One region of the Pararhizobium sp. DWP3-4 genome, then DNA from elsewhere that is predicted to be linked to it. Evidence: predicted binding sites of a transcription regulator. Region 1 holds the regulator's gene; the other holds the start of a gene.
The links. The regulator HrcA, encoded in region 1, represses chaperone genes, less so after heat shock. The targets are predictions, from matches to a motif close to GTTAGCACTCNCNNNNNGNGAGTGCTAAC.
Positions count from the first base shown of each region.

Region 2: a site for HrcA is predicted at 1,663-1,691, ahead of groES (co-chaperone GroES). Genes of this name have one in related genera too.

Region 1 covers NZ_JAFCXF010000006.1:400,847-405,216, reverse strand. Annotated here, with positions in the region: gene ACP7E6_RS18185 (hypothetical protein) at 51-413, shown strand; gene grpE (nucleotide exchange factor GrpE) at 472-1,086, opposite strand; gene hrcA (heat-inducible transcriptional repressor HrcA) at 1,202-2,260, opposite strand; gene rph (ribonuclease PH) at 2,470-3,189, shown strand; gene ACP7E6_RS18165 (VOC family protein) at 3,193-3,588, shown strand; gene rdgB (RdgB/HAM1 family non-canonical purine NTP pyrophosphatase) at 3,629-4,273, shown strand.
Region 2 covers NZ_JAFCXF010000002.1:314,149-318,518, forward strand. Annotated here, with positions in the region: gene ACP7E6_RS06685 (TIGR01459 family HAD-type hydrolase) at 1-75, opposite strand, end outside; gene chrA (chromate efflux transporter) at 201-1,580, opposite strand; gene groES (co-chaperone GroES) at 1,750-2,046, shown strand; gene groL (chaperonin GroEL) at 2,113-3,756, shown strand.

The DNA of each region.
Region 1 (4,370 bases):
TGCGAAAAATTTTAGGAAACGCATGCATTAATATGAGATTGGAGCAGGAAATGAAGTCCATTTTTGTATCGATTGTTTTATCAGCATTTATGCTACTTCCCGCGGCGGCAGCGGGCGATGTTTTTGTTACCGGATGTACGTCGGAGAATACGCCTGTACGGATCAAGCTCCTTGCTTCGGTTAAGGATCAGCCGGCAATTCAGGCAGCTTTTCGAAGCTTCAGCAAAAGCAAGGCGGCGAGTTGGTTCCTTGAGCAGAAAAAACATCCGAAGGGCAAAGACTGGCAATCAGCCCTGGTCTCGCTCCAAGGGCAAAGCGGTGGAAGACTTTCGGAACAAAATCCTCTTCGCGTCGCAAAAACCATTTCTTTTTCGAAAAAAGCATCGACCAAAAGGGTCTATTGCGGCGGTTAGGAAAGCGGCCACCAGCAAGAAGTGATGTACCGCCTCTTCCCAGGCACGGAAGCAACAATCAAGCTTCCGGGTTTTCTTCCGCCGCAACCACCTTCGGGCCGCCCTTGGCGACGCCGACCATGGCGGGGCGCAGGACGCGTTCGCCGATGGTGTAGCCGGCCTGGACCACCTGGACGACGGTGTTGTTCGGAACTTCTGCATTCGGCACTTCGAACATCGCCTGATGGAAGTTCGGGTCGAATTTCTGGCCGACCGGCTCCAGTTTCTGGACGCCATGACGCTCCAGCGCCGACAGCATGGCGCGTTCGGTCATCTCGACGCCTTCGATCAGCGCGTTGAAGCCGACATCGCCGGCCTCGCGCGCTTCCGCGGGGATGGCATCGAGCGCGCGGCGCAGGTTGTCGGACACGGCCAGCATGTCGCGGGCAAAGCCGGCGACGGAATAGGATTTTGCATCCTTGACGTCGCGCGCGGTGCGGCGGCGCAGGTTGTCCATTTCAGCGGCAAGGCGCAGGTAGCGGTCGCGCATGTCGGCAGCTTCAGCCTTGGCAAGCTCCAACGGATCCGGCTCGGAAACGGCGGTATCGACCTGATCATCGGCGGCTTCGGCATAGGCGGCAGCTGCTTCGTCCGCGTTCACTTCAGCACCGTGTTTGTTTATATCGTCGGTCATGACGGTCTCCGGAATGTCAATATGTCTAGGATTTGGTGTCGATATCGAGCTTTGAAGCCGAAAAATCAAGGGTACAATCGAAAGCTGCCGGAAAAACCGGCTTCTTCCCGGCCGATTACCGCGACAAACGCGACATCAGCTGCGCCGTATAGTCCACCATCGGCACAATGCGCGAGTAATTCAGCCGCGTCGGACCGATGACCCCGACAGCGCCGACGATCTTGTCGTCACTGTCCCTGTAGGGCGCCACGATCAGCGACGAGCCGGACAGCGAAAACAGCTTGTTTTCCGACCCGATGAAGATCCGCACCCCCGGCCCGCTTTCGGCCAGATTGAGGATTTCGATCAGGCTGTCCTTCTTTTCCAGATCATCAAACAGCATACGCAGCCGGTCGACATCCTCGGCGCCAGCCAGCCCTTCCAGAAGATTGGCACGGCCACGCACGATCAGCTGCGTCGGCTTGTCATCGGCCTCGCTGCCAGACCAGATGGCAAGGCCGCGCTCGACCAGATCCTGGCTCAGCGTATCGAGTTCGCGCCGGACGGTTTCCTTGACCTTCTCCAGCTGGCCGCGCACTTCCGGCAGCGTCTGTCCGGCGAGATGGGCGTTCAAGAAATTGGCGGCTTCCGTCAGTTGCGAGCTGGTGACGCCGGCCGGCAGCTCGATGATACGGTTTTCCACCTGGTCATGCTCGCCGACGAGGACCGCCAGCGCCTTGGTCGGCGTCAGCCGGACGAATTCGACATGCCGCAGCACCGGATCATTCTTGGCGGTGATGACCAACCCTGCCCCGCGCGACATGCCCGACAGCATCTGGCTGGCATCGTTCAGCAACGTCTCCACAGGCTGGTCGCGGTCGACGCGGCGCACATGCCGGTCGATCGAGGCGCGGTCCTCGGGCGACAGATCGCCCACCTGCATGAAGGCATCGACGAAAAACCGCAGGCCATTCTGTGTCGGCAGGCGCCCGGCGCTGATATGCGGCGAATAGATCAGGCCGAGGTCTTCGAGATCGCTCATGACGTTGCGGACGGAGGCCGGCGACAGCGACATCGGCAGGATGCGCGACAGGCTGCGCGAACCCAGCGGCTCACCGCTTTCCAGATAGCTTTCCACGATGCGACGGAAGATTTCGCCCGACCGCTCGTCGAGCGCCGAAAGCCTTTCCCGCATTGCAGATTTATCCAGGACCATTCGAACGCAAAAACCCATGTTGTTGAAGTCAATTGGAATATAGTGATCCCCGCCCGGATAGCAAAAGGGAAATTGGCTGGAAAACCCGCCGTACGCGCCTTTTGGCCCTCCTCCACTCTTTTAGAGCAAATGATTTCCCTTCCTCCCAAGTTAGGTTAGAAGGCTGACAAACATCACAGGAGTTCATGATGCGGCCTTCCGGCAGAAAAACCGACCAGATGCGCAAGGTTTCCTTCGAGCGCAATGTTTCCAAACATGCAGAAGGATCCTGCCTGGTGAAGTTCGGCGATACGCATGTGCTGGTCACGGCGAGCCTGGAAGAAAAGACGCCACCGTGGCTGCGCAACAGTGGCAAGGGCTGGGTTACCGCCGAATACGGCATGCTGCCGCGCGCCACCGGCGAGCGCATGAAGCGCGAGGCAGCCTCTGGCAAGCAGAGCGGCCGCACCCAGGAAATCCAGCGACTGATCGGCCGTTCGCTGCGCGCGGTGGTCGACTTGAAGGAGCTCGGCGAGCGCCAGATCTCGATCGACTGCGACGTCATACAGGCCGATGGCGGCACCAGAACCGCCTCCATTACCGGCGCCTGGATTGCGCTGCGCGATTGCCTTGCCTGGATGGAAGCCCGCAACATGATCAAGGTGGAAAAGGTCCTGAAGGACCATATCGCTGCGATCTCCTGTGGTATCTTCGCCAATCAGCCGGTGATCGATCTCGATTATCTGGAAGACTCGGCCGCTGAAACCGATGCCAACTTCGTCATGACCGGCTCCGGCGGCATCGTCGAGATCCAGGGCACGGCCGAAGGCAAGCCATTTTCCGAAGAGGAATTCGGCACGCTGCTCGGCCTCGCCAAGAACGGTATCGCCGAACTGGTGGGCATGCAGAAGCAGGCCATCGGGGGCTGAGCCATGGCCGCACCGTTCGAAGGCATTCTGGAGACGGCGCTCTATGTCGATGATCTCGATGCGGCAGAGGCGTTTTACGGCTCCGTTCTCGGCCTCGAGAAAATCAGCCGCGCCAGCAACCGGCATGTTTTCTTTCGCTGCGGTCCCGGTGTTCTCCTGATCTTCAATCCGGTGGAAACGCTGACACCGCCGCTGCCGCATGGCACGCAAGGTCCCGGGCATATGTGTTTTCGGGTAGCAGCCGGTGATCTCGATGCCTGGAAGAAGAAGCTGTCGGAAGCCGGGATTGCGATTGAATCCGAAGTGATTTGGCCGTCGGGCGCACGTTCATTTTATTTCCGCGATCCGGCTGGAAACAGCCTGGAATGCGCCGAAGCCCGTCTTTGGAATATCGACTGACACGAATGGGCGGAATGCCCGCCGGATGAGAAAGACGCAGATGCGCAAGCTTGAAGACAAGACCCTGATCGTTGCCAGCCACAATGCCGGCAAGATCCGCGAAATCCGCGACCTGATCGGCCCGATGGGCTTTGAAGCCAAATCGGCGGCCGATCTCAACTTCGTCGAACCGGATGAAACCGGCACGACCTTCGAGGAAAATGCCACGATCAAGGCACTGGCCTCGGCGAAAGCCTCCGGTCTGCCGGCGCTTTCGGACGATTCCGGCCTTGTGGTCGATGCGCTGAACGGCGACCCGGGCGTCTACACCGCCAATTGGGCGGAGACTTCCGACGGGACGCGCGATTTCACTATCGCGATGCAAAAAGTCGAGACCGCCCTCCAGGAAGCCGGAGCCACCGCCTTCGACCGGCGCACCGGCCGTTTCGTCTCGGTGCTGTGCCTCGCCTGGCCGGATGGACATGTCGAACTGTTCCGTGGCGAAGTGGAAGGCCATATCGTCTGGCCGCCGCGCGGGGACCAAGGTTTTGGTTACGACCCGGTCTTTCAACCGCTTGGCTACGACACCACCTTCGGCGAAATGAGTGCTGCGGAAAAGCACGGCTGGAAACCGGGCGATTCCGAGGCGCTGTCGCATCGGGCGCGGGCGTTCAAGCTTTTTGCCGAGACGTGCCTGAGTGCTTGAGAGGCCCAGGCCGGCCGTTTGCTCCGAATGTGGGTAATTACCCCCCTCTGTCACTCCGTGACATCTCCCCCTCAAGGGGGGAGATCATTCTTTTCCC
Region 2 (4,370 bases), on a different contig from region 1:
CACGCCCCAGACATCGCAGAGCACGACATCGTAGCGGCTGGCAATGTCGCGAAAACTGTTGATCCGAACGGCCATGCTGGCTTCCCGCAGAAAAGAAATGGTCGGGCTGACATCGCAGGCAGGCGTTAAAAACACAAGTCTCCATCGGGAAAAATCGCGGCCGAATTCCAAGGTTTCCGGCGTGCAAAGCGATGGAACCGCTAAAATCCGCGGATCAGCCAACCGGCAACCGCGCAGATGGCCAGCGTCACGACGACGCCGCGCTTGAAGAAAAACAACAGCACGGCTGCCAGAAGCGCCAGGCAGAAGGCCGAGAGCTGGAATGTCTGCCAGACGGGAAGCGGCATCGACATCGGCCCTGTCGCAAAGCGATCCACACTGGCAAAGAGAACATGCAGGCCGAACCAGACGGCCAGATTAAGGATAACGCCGGTGACGGCCGCCGAGATCGCCGCAAGCGCGCCCGATAGCGCCCGGTTGTTACGCAGGGTCTCCACATAGGGGGCGCCCAGAAAGATCCAGAGGAAGCATGGGATGAACGTCGCCCACGCCGCGAGCGTCGCTCCGAGCAAGCCGGACACAAGCGGATCAAGCCCCAGCGGTGCGCGAAAGGCCGCCATGAAGCCAACGAAGGACAGCACCAGCACCAACGGTCCCGGTGTCGTTTCAGCCAGTGCCAGGCCATCCAGCATCTCGCCGGGTTTGAGCCAATGATAGGTCTCTACCGCCTGCTGCGCGACATAAGCAAGCACCGCATAGGCTCCGCCGAAGGTCACCACCGCCATCTTCGAAAAGAACAGACCGATGGCGGTGTAGACGGTGGCGAAACCGAGCACGATGCCAATGATGATGAAGGGCGCGATCCAGAGGACCAGCCAGGTGGCGAGAACCTGAAACGTACGGCTCCAGCTTGAAGCGCTGTCGGGAAAAAAACTGCTGTCGATGACCGAAGGCCTGTCGGCAAGTGCCTGTTTTGCCGCCGCTGCCACGGCTTTTTCGCCCGTTGCCGGCTGCAGGCGCGTGGCGACGTATCCGGCAACGCCGGCCGCCAGCACGACGAGCGGAAACGGCAGATCAAAAAAGAACAGGGCTGCGAAGGCAAGCGCCGCGACGATGAGGGAAAACCGGGTTTTCAACGCCCGGCGGCCGACCCGGATGACGGCCTCGATGACGATCGCAAGCACCGCCGCCTTCAGCCCGAAGAACAGACCGGTCAGCCAATCCGTTTGCTGAAACAGCGCATAGGCGCAGGACAGGCCGAGAATGACGAAAAAGCCGGGCAGGATGAACAGCAGTCCGGCGGCGATGCCACCGCGCGTACCGTGCAACAGCCAGCCGATATAGGTGGCAAGCTGCTGCGCTTCGGGACCCGGCAAGAGCATGCAGAAATTCAGCGCATGCAGGAACCGGCTCTCGGATATCCAGCGGCGCTGCTCCACCAGTTCCTTGTGCATCAGCGCGATCTGCCCCGCCGGGCCGCCAAAACCCAACACACCGATCCTTGCCCAGACTTTTGCAGCCTCCGCGAAGGAGGGATGGCCGGGTGTCACATTGAGGTCGTGTTGTTGGGGCAAGAGCATGCCTGTCAGATAACCATGATCGATGAAATATTTTCGACAGGCCGTTCTTGACTCATCTCGCGGCCATCCTTATCTCCAGGCCGCTAGCACTCAAGCAATAGGAGTGCTAACATCCATCCATCGGATCGCGAAGACGATCCGTGAAGTCATTTGATCGAGGGATTAGACAATGACAAGCACCAATTTCCGCCCGCTGCATGACCGCGTCGTCGTGCGCCGTATCGAGGCCGAAGCCAAGACCAAGGGTGGCATCATCATTCCGGACACCGCCAAGGAAAAGCCCCAGGAAGGCGAGATCGTCGCTGTCGGTACCGGCACCCGTGACGACAAGGGCGCTCTTATCGCGCTCGACGTCAAGGCTGGCGACCGCATCCTGTTCGGCAAGTGGTCGGGCACCGAAGTCAAGCTCAACGGCGAAGACCTTCTGATCATGAAGGAAGCCGACATCATGGGCGTTATCGGCTGATCCAGCCGGTTTCCACCTTTCCACTTTCCATAAAACCAGTTGGGCACCAGCCCGGGAGTTTTTAACATGGCAGCCAAAGAAATTAAGTTCGGCCGTACCGCGCGCGAAAAGATGCTGCGCGGCGTCGACATCCTCGCAGACGCAGTGAAGGTCACGCTCGGTCCGAAGGGCCGCAACGTCATCATCGACAAGTCCTTCGGCGCACCGCGCATCACCAAGGACGGCGTTTCCGTCGCCAAGGAAATCGAACTCGAAGACAAGTTCGAAAACATGGGCGCCCAGATGGTCCGCGAAGTTGCTTCGAAGACCAACGACATCGCCGGTGACGGTACCACGACTGCAACCGTTCTCGCCCAGGCCATCGTTCGCGAAGGCGGCAAGGCCGTTGCTGCCGGCATGAACCCGATGGACCTGAAGCGCGGCATCGACCTCGCAGTCGCAGCCATCGTCAAGGACCTCGTTGCCAAGGCAAAGAAGATCAACACTTCGGAAGAAGTGGCCCAGGTCGGCACGATCTCCGCCAACGGCGAAAAGGAAATCGGCCAATACATCGCTGAAGCGATGCAGAAGGTCGGCAATGAAGGCGTCATCACGGTTGAAGAAGCCAAGACCGCCGAAACCGAACTCGAAGTCGTCGAAGGCATGCAGTTCGACCGTGGCTACCTCAGCCCTTACTTCGTCACCAACCCTGAAAAAATGGTTGCCGAGCTGGAAGACGCTTACATCCTTCTCCATGAGAAGAAGCTCTCCAACCTGCAGGCCATGCTTCCGGTTCTCGAAGCCGTCGTTCAGACCGGCAAGCCGCTCCTGATCATCTCGGAAGACGTTGAAGGCGAAGCTCTTGCTACGCTCGTGGTCAACAAGCTGCGTGGCGGCCTGAAGATCGCCGCCGTCAAGGCTCCTGGCTTCGGCGATCGCCGCAAGGCCATGCTCGAAGACATCGCGATCCTGACCGGTGGCCAGGTTATCTCCGAAGACATCGGCATCAAGCTGGAAAACGTCACGCTCGAAATGCTCGGCCGTGCGAAGAAGGTTTCGATCTCCAAGGAAAACACCACCATCGTCGATGGCGCTGGCAAGAAGGCCGAAATCGAAGGCCGCGTTGCTCAGATCAAGGGCCAGATCGAAGAAACCACATCCGATTACGACCGCGAAAAGCTGCAGGAACGCCTTGCCAAGCTCGCTGGCGGCGTTGCCGTCATCCGCGTCGGCGGTGCGACTGAAATCGAAGTGAAGGAAAAGAAGGACCGTATCGACGACGCGCTGAACGCAACGCGCGCTGCCGTTCAGGAAGGTATCGTTCCTGGTGGTGGTACGGCTCTGCTGCGTGCCTCGATCGTTCTCGACCTCAAGGGCGCAAACGACGATCAGACCGCCGGTATCTCGATCATCCGCAAGGCACTTCAGTCGCTGGTTCGCCAGATTGCTGAAAACGCAGGCGACGAAGGCTCGATCATCGTTGGCAAGATCCTCGAAAGCAACACCGACAACTTCGGCTACAACGCCCAGACCGGCGAATTCGGCGACATGATCGCCATGGGTATCGTCGATCCGGTCAAGGTTGTTCGCACGGCCCTGCAGAACGCAGCTTCGGTTGCTTCGCTGCTGATCACCACGGAAGCCATGATCGCCGAACTGCCGAAGAAGGATTCGGCTGTCGGCGGCATGCCTGACATGGGTGGCATGGGCGGCATGGGCGGCATGATGTAATAAGGCGTTTGCCTTATTACGAATGACGACCATACAGCTTCGCCCATGATCCAAAGTGCTTCAGCGCGTCAAGCGCGCTGAAGTGGCGGCATGGGCGGCATGATGTAATAAGGCGTTTGCCTTATTACGAATGACAACCATACAGCTTCGCCCATGATCCAAAGTGCTTCAGCGCGTCAAGCGCGCTGAAGTGGCGGCATGGGCGGCATGATGTAATAAGGCGGTTGCCTTATTACATCATGCCGCCCATACAGCTTTCCGGGTTTCCGGATTGGGGCAGGCCGCGAGGTCTGCCCTTTTTCGTTTCCCCTCGACGATCTCCATGAAAAGCTCTCAGGCTTATTGCCGAGCTCTGCGGATCATGCTCTGATTGTACTTCGGCCAAATCGCTGCAATCGGGAATATTTATCTCGGATCACAAAATATTTCTTGAACACCATTGAAGCGCTAGAAAAAGCAATTATAACAGCGCTCCAAGTGAACCACAGATTCACAGGGATCAAGAACTCGGACGAATTGACAATAAGATAGTTCAACTTTTCCGTATTAACCGTTTGCCCAACATCCTTTTGATTCCAGATCGCAAAGCCTTTAGATTTTCCTCGCATACAATT